One region of the Pseudomonas sp. LBUM1663 genome, then DNA from elsewhere that is predicted to be linked to it. Evidence: predicted binding sites of a transcription regulator. Region 1 holds the regulator's gene; each other region holds the start of a gene.
The links. Region 1 encodes FliA, which starts transcription of late flagellar genes. Its sites were predicted from a motif close to CTAAAGTTTNNNNNNNNNNNGCCGNTAA; they were not measured.
Positions count from the first base shown of each region.

Region 2: ACA075_RS01780 (methyl-accepting chemotaxis protein) is a predicted target of FliA. The motif match lies at 1,925-1,952, and genes of this name have one in related genera.
Region 3: ACA075_RS13895 (methyl-accepting chemotaxis protein) is a predicted target of FliA. The motif match lies at 1,379-1,406, and genes of this name have one in related genera.

Region 1 is NZ_CP166792.1:1,809,368-1,815,432, forward strand. It holds gene flhA (flagellar biosynthesis protein FlhA) at 1-610, shown strand, start outside; gene flhF (flagellar biosynthesis GTPase FlhF) at 622-1,956, shown strand; gene fleN (flagellar synthesis regulator FleN) at 2,073-2,903, shown strand; gene fliA (RNA polymerase sigma factor FliA) at 2,900-3,640, shown strand; gene ACA075_RS08125 (chemotaxis response regulator CheY) at 3,808-4,179, shown strand; gene ACA075_RS08130 (protein phosphatase CheZ) at 4,202-4,990, shown strand; gene ACA075_RS08135 (chemotaxis protein CheA) at 5,046-6,065, shown strand, end outside.
Region 2 is NZ_CP166792.1:382,623-388,687, forward strand. It holds gene ACA075_RS01780 (methyl-accepting chemotaxis protein) at 1-1,883, opposite strand, end outside; gene ACA075_RS01785 (16S rRNA (uracil(1498)-N(3))-methyltransferase) at 2,173-2,880, opposite strand; gene tatC (twin-arginine translocase subunit TatC) at 2,877-3,683, opposite strand; gene tatB (Sec-independent protein translocase protein TatB) at 3,680-4,129, opposite strand; gene ACA075_RS01800 (twin-arginine translocase TatA/TatE family subunit) at 4,140-4,418, opposite strand; gene ACA075_RS01805 (phosphoribosyl-ATP diphosphatase) at 4,444-4,776, opposite strand; gene hisI (phosphoribosyl-AMP cyclohydrolase) at 4,769-5,170, opposite strand; gene ubiB (ubiquinone biosynthesis regulatory protein kinase UbiB) at 5,252-6,065, opposite strand, start outside.
Region 3 is NZ_CP166792.1:3,014,597-3,020,661, reverse strand. It holds gene ACA075_RS13905 (DUF1294 domain-containing protein) at 1-417, opposite strand, end outside; gene ACA075_RS13900 (undecaprenyl-diphosphate phosphatase) at 414-1,244, opposite strand; gene ACA075_RS13895 (methyl-accepting chemotaxis protein) at 1,534-3,168, shown strand; gene pnuC (nicotinamide riboside transporter PnuC) at 3,415-3,978, shown strand; gene ACA075_RS13885 (AAA family ATPase) at 3,975-4,499, shown strand; gene fapA (functional amyloid chaperone FapA) at 4,831-5,268, shown strand; gene fapB (fibril amyloid subunit FapB) at 5,270-5,842, shown strand; gene fapC (amyloid-like fimbrin subunit FapC) at 5,895-6,065, shown strand, end outside.

The sequences.
Region 1 (6,065 bases):
GCACTCCAGCGAACTGATCGGTCACGAAGAAGTCCAGCAACTCATGCAATTGCTGGCCAAAAGCTCGCCCAAGCTGGCTGAAGAGCTGGTGCCGGGTGTGGTCTCGCTGTCGCAGCTGCTCAAGGTGCTTCAAGCGTTGTTGGCCGAACAGGTGCCGGTGCGGGACATTCGCAGCATCGCCGAGGCCATCGCCAACAATGCTGCCAAGAGTCAAGATACTGCCGCTTTGGTGGCCGCGGTGCGCGTCGGCGTATCCCGCGCAATCGTCCAAAGCATTGTAGGGACTGACTCCGAGCTACCAGTTATCACTCTGGAGCCAAGGTTGGAACAAATATTGCTCAATAGTCTTCAGAAGGCAGGACAAGGCTCGGAAGAGGGTGTTCTGCTGGAGCCAAGCATGGCTGAGAAACTGCAACGCTCGTTGATCGATGCGGCGCAGCGTCAGGAAATGCAAGGTCAACCGGTGATTCTGCTGGTAGCCGGTCCGGTTCGCGCAATGCTTTCGCGATTCGGCCGACTGGCAGTCCCGGGTTTGCATGTGTTGGCTTACCAGGAAATTCCTGACAACAAGCAAGTGACCATCGTTGCGACAGTAGGGCCCAACGGCTGAGGTAGTGGTTTATGCAAGTTAAGCGTTTTTTCGCCGCCGATATGCGTCAGGCCATGAAACTGGTTCGTGATGAGCTGGGCGCTGATGCCGCCATTATTGGCAATCGCCGGATCGCCGGTGGTGTCGAGCTGACGGCTGCCCTGGATTACAAATTGTCGGCGCTGGCCCCCCGTGTTCCGAACATGGAACTCGAGGATGAGCTGCGCAAGACCCAGTCGCGGATCGTCACCGCCCAGGCCGAATTGAGCCTGCGTGGCGACGGCGAAACCGAAGGCGACAAGACCACCAATCGCCAATTGTTCGCCGGCCTGCCGTTGACCGCCGCCGAGCCGCTGATCGAGCCGACGTATGCCGAACCTCGTCGCTCGGCACCAGCCCCGGCACCTGCCGCTGGCGGCGTCGATCCACGGGCGTTCGATTCGATGCGTTTCGAACTCAACAGCCTGCGCGAATTGATGGAAGTACAACTCGGCTCCCTGGCCTGGAATCAGCTGCAAGGCAGCCGTCCAGCCCAGGCCAATCTTTGGCGTCGCCTGCAACGCATCGGCCTGTCCGGTCCGTTGTCCCGCGACTTGCTGGCGATGATTGCCGACATTGACGAACCCCGTCAGGCCTGGCGCATGTTGCTGGCGCACCTGGCGCGGATGATTGCCACACCGGAAGTCGAGCCACTGGAAGAGGGCGGCGTGATTGCCATGGTCGGCCCTGCCGGCATGGGCAAGACCACCACCCTGGCCAAGCTCGCGGCCCGCTACGTGCTTAAATACGGCGCGCAAAACATCGCGCTGGTGAGCATGGACAGCTACCGTATCGGTGCTCAGGAACAATTGAAGACCCTGGGCCGGATTCTCAACGTGTCGGTAACCCACGTCGATCCGGGCCAATCGCTGGTGCAGGCGCTGGAGCCGTTGCTGCGCAAACGCGTTGTGCTGATCGATACCGCCGGCCTCCAGGCCAGCGACCCGGCCCTGCGCATGCAGCTCGAAAGCCTGGCCGGACGTGGCATCAAGTCAAAAAATTATCTGGTTTTGGCAACCACCAGCCAGAAACAGGTTCTAACTGCCGCTTATCACAGTTACAAGCGCTGCGGGCTCGCTGGCTGCATCCTGACTAAACTGGATGAAACGGCAAGTCTGGGCGAGGTGTTGAGCCTGGCGATCAGTCATGAATTGCCGGTGGCCTACCTGACCGATGGCCCGCGTATTCCGGATGATTTACATCTGCCGCGTCGTCATCAGTTGGTCAGTCGCGCCGTAAGCGTTCAAATGCAAGAAGAACCCAGCGAAGAAGCCATGGCTGACATGTTCGCTGATATCTACCACAGCCCGACCAAGCAGGTTGGCTGAGGTACTAATGAACAGTTTTTGTACCTACATCGATGGTCTGCCATGCATTGTTCAGTTATTGAGCGCGCAGCCAGTAATGTGGCCTCCGTCTATGCAAGACAAGGTAAAGAAATAACATGGGCAGCATGCATCCCGTACAGGTGATCGCGGTGACCGGCGGCAAAGGTGGCGTCGGGAAGACTAACGTGTCAGTGAACTTGTCCCTGGCTCTAGCTGAGCTCGGCCGGCGCGTCATGCTGCTGGACGCCGATCTGGGGCTGGCGAACGTCGACGTCCTGTTGGGGCTGACACCCAAACGTACCCTGGCCGACGTGATCGAAGGCCGCTGTGAGCTGCGCGACGTTCTGTTGCAGGGCCCTGGCGGTATTCGCATCGTTCCGGCCGCGTCCGGCACTCAGAGCATGGTTCATCTGAGCCCGGCCCAGCACGCCGGTCTGATTCAGGCCTTCAGTGATATCGGCGACAACCTCGACGTATTGGTGATCGACACCGCTGCGGGTATTGGTGACTCAGTAGTCAGTTTCGTTCGCGCAGCGCAAGAAGTCTTGCTGGTGGTGTGCGACGAGCCGACCTCGATCACCGATGCCTATGCGCTGATCAAACTGCTGAACCGCGATTACGGCATGAACCGCTTCCGCGTCCTGGCCAACATGGCCCAGAGCCCGCAGGAAGGCCGCAACCTGTTCGCCAAGTTGACCAAGGTCACGGACCGCTTCCTCGACGTCGCCCTACAATACGTAGGCGCGGTGCCATACGACGAAAGCGTGCGCAAGGCCGTGCAGAAACAGCGCGCCGTCTACGAAGCTTTCCCGCGGTCCAAGTGCGCCCTGGCGTTCAAGGCGATCGCGCAGAAGGTCGACACCTGGCCGCTGCCTGCCAATCCGCGTGGGCACCTGGAGTTTTTCGTCGAGCGCCTCGTGCAACAGACCGCAGGACCCGTCCTATGACAGCCAGTGGCTACAACCTCTACAAGAAGTCGGCACGTGACGCGCAGTACGAGCTGATCGAGCGTTACGCGCCACTGGTCAAACGCATTGCTTACCACTTGCTGGCCCGTCTGCCGGCCAGTGTCCAGGTTGAAGACCTGATCCAGGCCGGGATGATCGGCCTGCTTGAAGTATCGACCAAATATGACGCCAGCAAAGGCGCGAGTTTCGAGACCTACGCGGGCATTCGAATCCGCGGCGCGATGCTCGATGAAGTACGCAAGGGGGACTGGGCGCCACGTTCGGTTCACCGCAATACCCGCATGGTCAGCGACGCAATTCGCTCGATTGAAGCTAAAACCGGTCGTGACGCTAAAGATCATGAGGTTGCGGCCGAACTCCAATTGAGTCTCGACGATTATTACGGGATTTTGAACGACACCCTGGGCAGCCGGTTATTCAGTTTCGACGATCTGTTGCAGGACGGCGAACACGAAGGGCTGCACGAGGATGGCGCGAGTGCACATCTGGAGCCGTCACGCGATCTGGAAGATGAACGCTTCCAGGCCGCGCTGGCGGACGCGATTGCCAATTTGCCGGAGCGTGAGCGACTGGTGTTGGCGCTGTACTACGACGAAGAGCTGAACCTCAAGGAAATCGGTGAGGTCCTGGGGGTCAGCGAATCGCGGGTCAGCCAGTTACATAGCCAGTGCGCGGCCCGTTTGCGGGGGCGTTTGGGGGAGTGGCGAGCGCGCTGAAGGCAGTGTGGGGACACTGCGAACGAGGCCGGTGGGGTGTTGAACTGCACCGGTCGCGATCTGTTGTGCTCCAGACAGTCATCGAGTGCATTGCCGGATTGATTGAAATGGCGCGTCCAGGTGCTGGGCGCGTTTAAGACTGCTTGGAGGTCGAATTGGACAAGAACATGAAAATCCTCATCGTTGATGACTTCTCAACGATGCGGCGGATCATAAAAAACCTGTTGCGTGACCTTGGGTTCACCAACACGGTCGAGGCCGACGATGGCACTACTGCCATTCCGGTTCTCAACAGCGGGAGCATCGACTTTCTGGTAACGGACTGGAACATGCCTGGCATGACCGGTATCGATCTGCTGCGTCACGTGCGCGCCGATGAAAAGCTCAAGCACCTGCCGGTTTTGATGGTGACTGCCGAAGCCAAGCGCGAACAGATTATCGAAGCGGCCCAGGCCGGTGTTAACGGCTATGTGGTCAAACCCTTCACGGCCCAGGCGTTGAAAGAAAAAATCGAGAAGATTTTCGAACGCATCGGTTGATCCACTGCGCCACGGGGGAGCTATGGAGCATAAAGAATCTTCACTGGGCGATTTTGAATCGACCCTGAAAAAACATGCCCGCGAACTGGTCGACAGCCTTGAAAAAGGCAAGTTCGGCGACGCTGTGCAACTTATCCATGAGCTCAATCAGACCCGTGACCGCGGCCTGTATCAGGAAGTGGGCAAGCTCACTCGCGAGCTGCATAGCGCGATCGTGAATTTCCAGATTGACCCGAACATGCCGCAAGCCGAGGAAGTGTCGCAGATCACGGACGCCACCGAGCGTCTGGGGTATGTGGTCAAGCTGACCGAAGCAGCCGCCAATCGCACCATGGACCTGGTGGAAAACGCCACGCCGCTGGTCAACAGCCTGAGTGAACAAGCCCAGGCGTTGAGCACGGATTGGGGGCGGTTCATGCGTCGCGAAGTCGGGGCTGAAGAGTTCCGCGAACTGGCCCGGCGCGTCGACGGTTTCCTGACACGCAGCAGCGAAGACAATCGCACAGTGTCCAGCAACCTCAATGACATTCTGCTGGCTCAGGATTACCAGGACCTAACCGGTCAGGTGATCAAGCGCGTGACCCAGTTGGTCACCGAAGTTGAAAGCAACCTGCTCAAGCTCGTGCTCATGGCCAGTCAGGTAGACCGCTTTGCGGGTATCGAACATGACCGTGATGCGATGCTGGCTGAAAAAGATCCGCAAAAACATCTCTCTCAGGGTGAAGGTCCGCAGATTCATGCCGATAAAAGAGAAGACGTTGTGTCCGGTCAGGACGATGTGGACGATTTGTTATCCAGCCTAGGATTTTAGAGTTTTAGCATTTTAGGTTTTTTAGGTTTTTAAACCTGTTAGGAGCACCCCCTTAATGAGCTTCGGCGCCGATGAAGAGATCCTTCAGGATTTCCTGGTTGAGGCCGGCGAGATTCTAGAGCAACTGTCCGAACAGCTGGTTGAGCTTGAAAGCCGACCGGATGATGCGGACTTGCTCAATGCAATTTTTCGCGGTTTTCACACTGTAAAAGGGGGCGCCGGCTTCCTCCAGCTCAACGAGCTGGTGGAGTGCTGTCACATCGCCGAGAACGTGTTCGACATCCTGCGCAAGGGTGAGCGTCGCGTCGACTCGGAACTGATGGACGTGGTTCTCGAAGCGCTGGACGCGGTGAACAGCATGTTCACCGAAGTTCGCGAACGCAGCCCGATTACGGCTGCCACGCCTGAATTGCTCGCGGCACTGGCCCGTCTGGCCGAGCCGCAAACGGCTGATGAATCTGCACCGGTTGCTGAAGTGGTCGAAGCACCTGCCGCTGAAGAATCGGGCGACATCACTGATAACGAATTCGAACAATTGCTGGACTCGCTGAACGCCGTCAAGGCTCAAGCCGAAGCGCCGGCGGTTGCTCCAGTGGCGGCTGCCGATTCGGCGGCCAGCGACGAAATTACCGATGCCGAGTTCGAGTCGTTGCTCGATCAACTGCACGGCAAAGGCCAGTTCGCCGTCGACGCGGTGGCACCGGCTGCTGCACCGGCTGCTCCGAAAGCGGCCGGCGACAGCTCCGATATTACCGACGACGAATTCGAAGCACTGCTCGACCAGCTGCACGGCAAGGGCAACTTTGCGGTGGACGCGCTGGAATCGGCCATTGCCGCCGTACCCGCAGCGGCTGCGCCAACCGCGAAAGCGGCCGGCGGTGATCTGATCTCCGATCACGAGTTCGAATCGCTGCTCGACGAATTGCATGGCAAAGGCAAATTCACTGAAGTCGGCACAGGTGCTGCGGTGGCTGCTCCAGCCGCCAAGGCTGCTGCGCCGAAACCGGTTGCCAAAGCGCCCGAGCCAAAAGCCGAAGCGCCGAAACCGGCGGCTGCCGCTGCACCGGCTCCAGCC
Region 2 (6,065 bases), 1.4 Mb from region 1:
TGCGTCCCCAACCGCGCCAGCTCGACGCTGGAGGCCGCGGTCTCTTCACTGGCCGCCGAGGTCTGCTCGGACACATCGCGCACGTTCAGCACGCTCCGGTTGATCTCCTCTGCCACCGCGGTTTGCTGCTCGGCAGCGGCGGCGATCTGCTGGTTCATCGACTGAATCGCCGACACGGTGCGGGTGATGCTTTCCAGTGAGCCACCGGCGCGGCGGGTCAGTTCCACGCTGCTGTCGGTCAGGCTGCGGCTGTTGTCCATGATGGTGGCTACTTGCTGGGTGCCGGTTTGCAGGCCGACGATCAGCTCTTCGATTTCCTCGGTGGACTTCTGGGTGCGCTGGGCCAGGCTGCGGACTTCATCGGCGACCACCGCAAAACCACGTCCGGCCTCACCGGCACGGGCTGCTTCAATCGCCGCGTTGAGCGCCAACAGGTTGGTTTGCTGAGCCACGGATTTGATCACGTCGAGCACGCTGCCGATCTTGTCACTCTCGCGTTTGAGGTCACCCATGGCGGCGGTGGAATTGCCGACTTCCAGGGCCAGGCGCTCAATCTGGGCGATGGCTTCGCCGACCACTTTGTCGCCTTCACGAGCCTGTTGGTCGGCGGCGACGGCAGCTTCGGAGGCTTCTTCGGCGTTACGCGCGACTTCCTGCACGGTGGCGGTCATCTCGTTCATTGCCGTAGCCACCTGGTCGGTCTCGACCTTCTGGCTGTTGACCCCGGCGCTGGTCTGCTCGGTGACGGCCGATAACTCTTCGGCGGCGCTGGCGATTTGCGTAACGCCATCGCTGATCCCACCGATCAGTTCGCGCAAGCCCAGGGTCATGCTCTGCATGGCGCGCTGGAGCTGGCCCAATTCATCGCGACGTTCGGAAACAAGGTTTTGCGTCAGGTCGCCAGCTGCCACACGCTCGGCCACTTTGAGGGTCTGGTTCAGCGGGATCACGATCTGGCGAGTGATTGCCCATGCCGCCAGCAAGCCAAACGCCAGGGCCAGAACAGTCGCCATCAGCAGCATGTTCTTGGCGTGCGCGGCGTCGGTGTCACGGACGATGGTTTGCGAAACGGTCAGTTTCTTGCTCACGTCGAGCAAGATATCGCCTTGCTCGGCCATACGCTTGAGCGCGGCGGCACTGGCCACTTGCGAGTCGCGGAACTGGCTGACGGCGGCGCGGTAGGCTTTGAGCGAATCGGTAGCCTGTTGCAGGTTGGCGATGTGCTGTTCCGGCAGTTTGGACGGCAGGCTTTCAAGGTTCTTCAGGGCGTTGTCGATGGCGTCCAGCGCCGGTTTCTCGGCCTCGGTCTTGCCGCTGTAGGTGTAGCCGCGCACCTGGAAGCGTGCCTGCTGAATCAGTTTGCTCAGATCGATCACGCTGTTGAAGTCGGCGACGCTGTCGCCTTGCAGCATGGATTTTTCGACCTCGGCGACGCGGGCCACCGCATTGTCGGCGGTCGCGCCCAGTTTGCTGCGGGCGTCTTCGCGGGTGGCGCCGGCCTGGGTCATTGCGATGAAGGCTTGTTTGTACTGGCTGACGGCGGCCAGTTGCTGGTCGATCATCGCCACGTCAGATGGCTGTTCGATCAATTTGCGCGCGGTTTGCAAACCGGCGTCGAGTTGGCTCAGCAGGTCGTTGACGGCGGCCGGGCCTTGTTCGCCCCGGCGCATTTCGTAGTCCAGACGGGCCAGACGCAGGTCTTTGGTCAGGTCGTTGAGGCTGGCAATGAACCCCAGCTTGTCGCCACGGCTCATCACGCCCGTCAGGCCGGTCCAGCCGGTGAAGGTGATCAGCAACGTCAGCAGCAGCACCAGACCGAAGCCGATCCCCAGTTTGCGATTGACGCTTACATTTCCCAGATTCTCGGCTAGCCAACGGTACATGCTGCTACTCCCTCGGACTACAAATTGGTTTTATGGGGTCTGTATCGGCAGGCGAGCACGAATCTGTAGGCGCAACGCGGTATTCAGGCGAGTAAACACCTGTGGTGTGGTAATGCAGTTCATTTAAGACAATCTTCAGTCAAGCAAGAATCTGTGGCGAGGGGATTTATCCCCGTTCGGCTGCGAAGCAGTCGTATATCCAGACTACTTTGTTTGTCTGGAAAGACGTTGGGGCCGCTTCGCTGCCCAACGGGGATAAATCCCCTCGCCACAGGGGACCGTGTTTGAGTTAGAACAGGCGGGCGAGCAGCGCGGTAACGGCGGTTTCGACGCGCAGGATGCGCTCGCCGAGTTGTACCGGTTGCAGACCGGACTTGGCCAGCAGGTCGATTTCGTAAGGGATCCAGCCACCCTCGGGGCCGATGGCCAGGGTCACCGGTTCATCCAGGCCGCGGGGGCAGGGCGGGTAATTGCCCGGGTGACCCACCAGGCCGAGCGTACCTTCGGAAATGGCCGGCAGTCGATCTTCGACGAACGGTTTGAAGCGCTTTTCGATGACGATTTCCGGCAGCACGCTGTCCCTGGCCTGTTCCAGGCCGAGGATCAATTGCTCACGAATGGCTTCTGGCTCCAGAAACGGCGTTTGCCAGAAGCTCTTCTCGACGCGATAGCTGTTCACCAGAATGATTCGTGGCACACCCATAGCCGCCACGGTCTGAAACACCCTGCGCAGCATTTTCGGCCGTGGCAGGGCCAATACCAGTGTCAGTGGCAGCTTGGCCGGTGGTGGCTGGTCAAGGGTGACGCGCAGTTCGGCTTCATCAGCGTCCAGTCGCAGCACTTCGGCCGCACCCATAAGGCCGCCGATACGCCCGATGCGCATGCTGTCACCCACTTCGCAACGGTGGACTTCCTGCATGTGCGTCAACCGGCGATCACGCAGGATCACCCGGTCGGCCGCAATGAAGTCGGCCTCTTCGAGGAGCAGCAGGTTCACGGCTGGGTCGCTGGCGGCTGGTCGTTGTGATCGTCTGCAGGCTGGTTGTCCGGCTGATCGTCTGGATGGTCGCCGCGCTTGCTGATCAGACCACCGAACAGGATGCCGATCTCGAACAGCAGCCACATCGGTACAGCCAACAGCGTCTGCGAGAAGATGTCCGGCGGTGTCAGGATCATGCCGACCACGAAGCAGCCGATGATCACGTAGGGGCGGATTTTCTTCAGGTATTTGACGTCGACCACGCCGATCCATACCAGCAGCACCACGGCCACCGGGATCTCGAACGCCACGCCGAAGGCGAAGAACAGCGTCATGACGAAGTCGAGGTAGCTGCTGATGTCGGTCATCATTTCCACGCCGGCCGGGGTGGCGGCGGCGAAGAATTTGAAAATCAGCGGGAACACCAGGTAATAGGCGAACGCCATGCCGGCGTAGAACAGCATGATGCTGGACACCAGCAACGGCACGGCGATGCGCTTCTCATGCTTGTACAGGCCCGGTGCGATGAAGCCCCAGATCTGATGCAGGATCACCGGGATCGCCAGGAACAGCGAGACCATCATGGTCAGCTTCAGTGGCGTCAGGAACGGCGACGACACGTCGGTGGCGATCATCGTCGCGCCCACCGGCAGGTACTGACGCAGCGGCGTCGAGACGAAGGTGTAGATCTGCTGGGTGAACGCGAACAACCCGGCGAAGATGATGAAGATCGCCGCTACGCAACGCAGCAGGCGGGTACGCAACTCGGTGAGGTGCGAAACCAGCGGCATGTGCTGGTCGTTTTCAGGAAGATCGCTCATGGGGCTCGCGGCGGCAGTGTTGGGTCATGAGGGGCCGGCGCAACAGGCGCAGCCGCAGGCGTGGCAGGTTCAACCGGTGGCGTTGCAACAACGGGCGCAGGTGCTACAGCGGCGACAGCAGGTGCTGGCTCGGAGGCGGGGGCATGAATCGTTTGCTCCGCGACCGGTTCAACAGGCTGAACGGGCGTGGCCTCCTGCTGGGTCGGCGTGAAAATCTTCCGCGCCTCCTGTTCCAGCGACAGGATGTGCTCGTTGTGCAGTTGCCGACGAATCTCGTCGGCACCGATTTCACGTTCAACTTCCTGTTTGATCGCGTTGAAGCTGCGCTTCAGACGACCGACCCACAGGCCGGCGGTGCGCGCAGCACCCGGCAGGCGCTCGGGGCCCAGCACCAGCAGGGCGACGAGGCCGACGAGCAGCAGTTCAGAGAAGCTGATACCAAACATTAGTCAGTGCTCACACGTCTTTGCGGATCGGCTCTTCGACTTTTTGCGCCTGCACGTCAATGGTGTGCGGCTGGTTCACGGACTGAGTGGTCTGTGGCTGAACAGGTGGAACCGGTTGCGCCGGGGTAACGGTAGGGTCGGCCGGTTTTTCGTCATCGTTCATGGCTTTCTTGAAACCCTTGATCGACTCGCCCACGTCAGTGCCGAGGTTCTTCAGTTTCTTGGTGCCGAACACCAGCACGACAACAACCAGGATGACGATCCAGTGTTTCCAGTCAAAAATGCCCATGTTGCTGCTCCTCTCTAATAGTTGTTCAGGCGGACGGGCGCGAGGCTTTCTCGGCGTGTCCGGACAGACCGAAACGACGGTCCAGTTCATCGAGTACAGCCTGTGGATGCTGCCCCAGTTGGGCGAGCATGACCATGCTGTGGAACCACAGGTCGGCGGTCTCGTAGATCACATCACTGCAGTCGCCGCTGATGGCGGCATCCTTGGCGGCAATGATGGTTTCGACCGACTCTTCGCCGACTTTTTCCAGAATCTTGTTCAAGCCCTTGTGGTACAGGCTGGCGACATACGAGCTGTCGGCGGCGGCGCCTTTGCGCGCTTCCAGCACCTCGGCCAGACGGGTCAGAGTGTCACTCATGGGTGTGTCCTGCGGAATAAATGGCGTGCGGGTCCTTGAGCACTGGATCGACGGTTTTCCAGTCGCCGTTCTCGAAGACGCGGTAGAAGCAGCTCTGGCGGCCGGTATGGCAGGCGATGTCACCGATCTGCTCGACCATCAGGATGATCACGTCGGCGTCACAGTCCAGGCGCATCTCGTGCAGCGTTTGCACGTGGCCGGACTCTTCGCCCTTGCGCCATAGCTTGCCACGGGAACGTGACCAGTAAATGGCACGGTTCTCGGCAGCGCTCAGTTCCAGTGATTCGCGGTTCATCCAGGCCATCATCAGGACGCGCCCGGTCTTGTGATCCTGGGCAATCGCCGGCACCAGGCCGTCTGCGTCCCACTTGATCTCGTCCAGCCAGTTTTTCATCTTCGACTCCGACAGCGGGTTCCACACTTCATGAGCAGAACCCAAGCGTTCAAACAGTGTGCCAGCGTGCGGGGGCTCTGGCTATCGGCGAACGACCAGATACAAACCGACGGCCACCATGATTCCAGCCGGCCAATGACCCATTTCGCTCAACGGCCCGCCGGCCAGCAGAATTGCGCCGCCCGCCAGGTGAGCGCAGCCGAGCAGGCGCAGGAACCAGTCGTCCTTGCGCTTGTGCCACGGTGGTGGCGGATCGTTGGCGTGGGGCTGGGACATACGTTCGAGCAGGTCACGGGCCATGTTGGCCAGGTGCGGAATTTGTTCGAACTGGCTCTGCACATTGCCGAGCAAGGCTTTGGGGCTGACGCGCTCACGCATCCAGCGTTCGAGGAACGGCTGGGCGGTGTTCCACAGATCGAGATCCGGGTACAGCTGACGACCCAGGCCTTCAATGTTCAGCAAGGTTTTTTGCAGCAACACGAGTTGCGGCTGCACTTCCATGTTGAAGCGTCGAGCGGTCTGGAACAGGCGCATCAGCACCTGACCAAATGAAATATCTTTTAACGGTTTTTCGAAGATCGGCTCGCACACGGTGCGGATCGCTGCCTCGAATTCGTTGAGTTTGGTTTCCGCCGGTACCCAGCCCGAATCGATGTGCAATTGCGCGACGCGCCGGTAGTCACGCTTGAAGAACGCGAACAGGTTACGCGCCAGGTAATCCTGGTCTTCCGGGGTCAGACTGCCGACGATGCCGCAGTCGATCGCAATGTACTGCGGGCTCCACGGGTTGACGGTGCTGACAAAGATGTTGCCGGGGTGCATGTCGGCGTGGAAAAAACTGTCGCGGAACACCTGAGTAAAGAAGATTTCCACACCGCGTTCGGCGAGCATCTTC
Region 3 (6,065 bases), 1.2 Mb from region 1:
TAGGTGGGCGCCGAGGAACAGCTGGTCGATCCAGAACACCTGATGCATCAGCACAATGAGCCAGAACACCAGCTGGAACGAGACCTTGCGAGTCTTGTGCCGAAACACTTGCTGGGCCAGCAAGGCCCCCGGCCAACCACCCGCCAGCTCCACCGCGTGCAACACGTTCTCCGGTGTCCGCCAGCTGTCGGCGCGCGCCTTGCGCTTGTCGCTCCAGTAAAGGAAGAACGCCAGCACGCTGACGAGGCCGTAGGCCGCCAGTGGGATCAGTGAAACCCCGCGCACCCACAACGAAACCGAGCCGAACAGCGGCAGCGCGCAGAGGATCGCCAGCACCAGCAATTTCAGGCGTGGACGCTGGATCTTCTCTCCCCCGGACCTGCGTCCGGGGTTGTTGCGCGCGCTGGAGTCATTCATGGGCGTGCAGCGGCCCAATCGACCCAACCGAACTGCCAGGTCGCCAGGATGAGCAGACCGAACACAATGCGGTACCAGGCGAACGCTGCGTAGCTGTGGCTGGCGATGAACTTGAGCAAGCCCCGGACCGCAATCATCGCGAAGATGAACGCTGTGACGAAGCCGATCGCGAACACCGGGAAGTCAGCCGGGACAAACAGGTGGCGGTACTTGTAGCCCGAGTAAACCGCTGCGCCGACCATGGTCGGCATCGCCAGGAAGAACGAGAACTCGGTCGCGGTTTTGCGCGACAGCCCGAACAGCAAGCCGCCAATGATGGTCGAGCCGGAACGCGAGGTCCCGGGAATCATCGCCAGGCACTGGGCGAAGCCGACTTTCAAGGCGTCTTTCCAGGTGATGTCGTCGACGGTTTCAGCGTGTACTTCATGCTGGCGCTGTTCCGCCCACAACATCACGACCCCACCCACGACCAAGGCCGTGGCCACGGTGATCGGGTTGAACAGGTATTCGTGGATCAGATCGGCAAAAATCACCCCTAACACCACGGCAGGCAGGAAAGCGATCAACAGGTTTGCGGTAAAGCGCCGGGCACTTGGTTGCGTTGGCAAGCCGACAACCACGTCGAAAATCTTGCGGCGAAATTCCCACACCACTGCCAGGATCGCCCCGAGCTGGATAATGATGTTGAAGGCCATGGCGCGTTCGCCACCGAAGTTGAGCAAGTCAGCCACAATGATCTGGTGACCGGTACTGGAAATGGGCAAAAACTCCGTCAGCCCCTCTACAACCCCAAGAATCAATGCCTGAAAGGCGGTCCAAAGATCCATCAATCCCCCAAAGGCGATGCGCCAAGGCATGCCCCGTTAGTTTTTTAGTCGTTCACTGCGCCAAGCGTAGCCGAAGTCCCGCGCACAAAGGATCCAGACGAAACCGTAAAAATTCCGTGAAAAATCAACTTGGATTCAGGTTTTTCCGCGCGGGGCCGAAATCCTATCAGACAAGCCCTGATAACGCTGCTGCGTAATGAGACTTGGGTCGCATATGCCCGACCGGCAAAGCGTGGTTGGATGCTGGCAATCGTTTATTACAAGAAGAAGAAATCGGAGTGACAGCGTTATGAACAGCTTGCGCAGTGTGTCGATCAGCCGACGCTTGTGGCTCATCTTGATTGTTTCGGTGTTGATGTTATTGACCTTGGGCGTGTTGATGCTCAAGCAGATCCATAGCGACCTGTACCAGGCAAAAGCCCAGAAAACCCAGCACGTGGTGCAAACCGCCAGCGGCATTCTGACTTACTACCACGGCCTGGAAACCGCCGGCACGCTCACCCGCGATGCCGCGCAGAAGCAGGCACTGACCGCTGTGCGCGGGCTGCGCTATGACCAGAACGACTATTTCTGGATCAACGACTTGACGCCGGTGATGGTGATGCACCCGGCCAACCCTAAACTCGATGGGCAGAACCTCTCGGCAATCCGCGACCCGGACGGTTTTGCGCTGTTCAACGAAATGGTGGCCGTCGCCAAGGCCAAGGGCGCCGGCACGGTCAACTACCGCTGGCCTAAACCGGGCGCCAGCGACCCGGTCGGGAAAACCTCCTACGTCAAATTGTTCGAGCCTTGGGGCTGGGTGATCGGCTCGGGCGTGTACATCGACGACATGCAGGCCGAGTTCTACGGCCAAGTCTGGAAGGCTTCGTTCCTCGGCCTGGTGATTGCGCTGATCATGGCGTTGCTGGTGATCATGATCGCTCGCAGCATCGTGCGCCCGCTTCAGGACACGGTGAACGCCATGGCCAATATCGCCAGCGGTGAAAGCGACCTGACCCGCAGCCTCGACACCCGTGGCCAGGATGAAGTCACGCAGCTGGCACGGCACTTCAATGCCTTTACCGCCAAACTGCGAGGGGTGATCAGCGAGCTGCAAATATCCGCCAGCGCCCTGGGCCAGTCGTCCAGCGAGCTGGGCAACGATGCCGCCCAGGCCCAGCAACGCAGTCAACAACAGTCTCAGCAGATGGAGTTGGTGGCGACGGCGATCAACGAAGTGACTTACGGTGTGCAGGACGTGGCCAAGAATGCCGAGCATGCGGCCAGCGAAATGCGCGATGCCGAATCCCAGGCGCAGCAGGGGCAGATCAACATTGATGGCAGCTTGCAGCAGATCGACAAACTGTCCGGCACCATCGATCAAGCCGTGGAAGTGATTCGCACCCTGGCCGCTGAAAGCACCCAGATTGGCAGCGTGCTGGAGGTGATCCGTTCCATCGCCGAGCAAACCAACCTGCTGGCGCTCAACGCGGCCATCGAGGCTGCCCGCGCCGGTGAGCAAGGCCGAGGCTTTGCGGTGGTGGCCGATGAAGTGCGCCTGTTGGCCCAGCGCACCCAGAAGTCCACGGCGGAGATCCAGTCGATGATCGAACGCCTGCAGACTCACTCCGAAGCGGCGGTGAAAGTGATCGGCGACAGCAGCCGAGCTTCGCAACTGACCATCGAACAGGCCGGTCTGGCCGGTGCCAGCCTGAATGCAATCGGCCAGGCGCTGCGCAACCTCAACGGGCTGAATGCATCGATCGCCAGCGCGACCCTGCAGCAAGCCCATGTGGTGGAAGACATCAATCAGAACGTCACCCAGGCCGCGGGGTTGTCCCACAGCACTGCGCTGGCGGCGGAGCAGTCGAGTGTGGCCAGTGTGCGGCTCAAGGATTTGAGCGAGCAGTTGAACGGCCTGCTCAAACAGTTCCGCGTGTAAAAACCTGCAAGGCGAACACATCCCCTGTGGCGAGGGAGCTTGCTCCCGCTGGGCCGCGAAGCGGCCCTGAAATAGGCAATCCCGTTTTTTCAGATAAACCGCGATAGTGCCTTTACGACTGCTTCGCAGCCGAGCGAGAGCAAGCTCCCTCGCCGCAATGATGTTTCAAACTCCAGCCTCCGGTCGCACCTTGCCTTGCCTCTGGGTACAATCCGCCCCCCTCTTTCGTTTCCCCAAGGAACCCCCATGTCCGGCCTTGAACTGTTTGCTGCCACCCTCGGCGTGATTGCCGTCTGGTTGACGGTCAAACAGAACCCCTGGTGCTGGCCGATCGGCCTGGTCATGGTGCTGCTTTACAGCTGGATCTTTTTTGAAGTGAAGCTGTATTCGGACATGCTCCTGCAAGTGATCTACGCCGCGTTGCAGCTCTACGGCTGGTGGCAATGGACCCGCGCGGGTGAGGCGAATACCGGCCGGCAGGTCAGCCGGCTTGAGGGGAAATCGATCGCCATCGGCCTTGCGGCCGGCGCCATCGGCAGTCTGCTGCTGGGCGCCGCCATGGCGCACTGGACAGATGCCGCGCAGCCCTGGCTTGACGCTGCGCTGACCGGGTTCAGTCTGGTGGCGCAACTATGGATGGCGCAAAAGCGCGTGCAATGCTGGCCGTTGTGGATCGCCGTCGATGTGATTTTCGTCGGGCTGTTCATCTATAAAGACATGTACTTGACCGCCGCACTCTATGCACTGTTCCTGCTGCTGGCCGTTCAAGGTTGGCGCGAATGGCGCGCCGACCCGGCCTTGCGCGCATGAAAGTGCTGGTGCTCGCGGGCCCGGAATCCAGCGGTAAAAGCTGGCTTTCGGGCGAGATTCACGCCAATTTTGGCGGCATATTAGTCAATGAATACGTTCGGCACTTTATCGAAAGCGAAGCCCGTGAAACCCGCTACGATGACATTACCTCGATAGCTCATGGCCAGCTTATGTGGGAGGACGAAGCACGCGCCAGGCAACCGTCACTGCTGATCCTCGATACGCACCTCTTAAGCAATATCCTTTGGAGTCGCACGTTGTTTGGCGATTGCCCGGTATGGATCGAGCAAGCATTGCTGTCCCGGCACTACGACCTGCATTTGCTGCTGAGCCCTGAAATCGTGGCTTGGCATGACGATGGGCAACGTTGCCAGCCACAACTGACAGAACGCCAGGCGTTTTTCCAGGCCAGCCATGAATGGCTTGACCTGCACCGTCAACCTTGTCAGGTACTGCAAGGTGACTGGCAACAGCGCAAGGACGCGGCATTCGAGGCGGTGACGCGCTTGCTCAACGCCTGACCGGGGCCTCCCTCCCCGCCGCACCTGTCCATTCCTGAAACACTCATTCCTGCGCAAACCCGCGATCTAAAGCGGCCCGAGCGTTCCCGCAAGAAAATGTTAAGCCACTGATACAACCTGCCTTCAATGCCCCCAGCGTGCACCGCCGCCCGCATGGACTGCGTTTTTGCGCAGCTCTGTCTCAGTGGCGTTACACAATTTTTTTGACCACCCCGACAATTTAATTCAACCAACTGTTTTTTAAGGAAAAACAGAAAGCGGCACACCTTCTGCTCTCTACCTCGCAACGCTGATAAGGGCCAGCGTTCCAATTACAGAAGGAATTGCCGCCGTGGGGAAATTTGATAGAAGCATCTTTAGCCTCCTGTTGTTCGGATGCGCACTGGGCTTAACAGTTTGCCTACCCGTACAGGCTGACAACGGCATCATAACTATCAAACGTGATGTCCAGACCCGCAACGCAACCATTCCGCCGGTAATCCCCGACCCTAACCCCACGACCGTCAATGCCAACCCGTCGAGACAAATCCTCCAGCAAACGAACGAGTTGAGCGACGGCGACTTTGCCAACGTCGCCAGTGGTGCAGGCATCAACCGCCTGGTCACTCAAAACACCAACAACCTGGGCGGCAACATCAGCAACCAGAGCCAACTTTCCAACCTCCCTGCCGGACGTTCGGGAAATTCGGGCAACGGGATTGCCAACATGGTCAATTCAAACGTCCAGCAGGGCCTGGGTGCTCTGAAAATCATAACGGGAGACCGTTAAGATGAATCGTTCGCTGCTAATGATCGCCATGTTTTGCAGTGCATCGACCTTTGCCCAACCTCCCGTCATCAATAACGCCGACATCGACGGTTCAGGCATGCAGTACCAAGGTAACCTCACGGTCAACCAGGCGGCGGGCGATTTTCAGCAACAGGCCAACGCCCGGGCCATCGCCATTGGTACCAACGCCAGTGCGACCACTCAGATTCGCCAGCGTTTGCGCACCCAAGTCGACCCCAGAATTGATGCCCAGTCCAACATACAGGGCGACTCCTTCAGTCACGGCAACGGCGTACTGGGTGTCAACCAGAGTGCGGGCGCCAGTAACCAGCAAGCCAACGCACTGCGTATCAGCATCAGTGCTCAGCCGCAAAGTATCGACGACAGCGTCCTCATGCAACAGAACGTGGCGCTGCTCAACAACTCCGATCCAACTGACTCTGCACCAGGCTATCGCCAGGTCACTACCAGTGACCAGGCATTCACCGGTAGCCGTGGGGTGATCCAGTTGAATCAGAGCGCCGGGGTGGGAAACCGAATGGCAAACACCCTAAGCGTAAGGGTCGCGGATTGACCCGAAAAGGTAAGAAACAACACTTAACCTAAAATAAGTACGGAGAATCACCATGAAACCTTCGATGGCAATCAAGCCTCTGGTTTTCGCAATTGCTGCGGTCATGGCTGTTGCTGTACAAGCTGGGCAGCGTGACGACCACCACAATGGCCACCACAATGGCGGCCATAATAACAACGGTCAACACACCCCTCCTCCAACAAAGATCCCTGTTTACGCGACT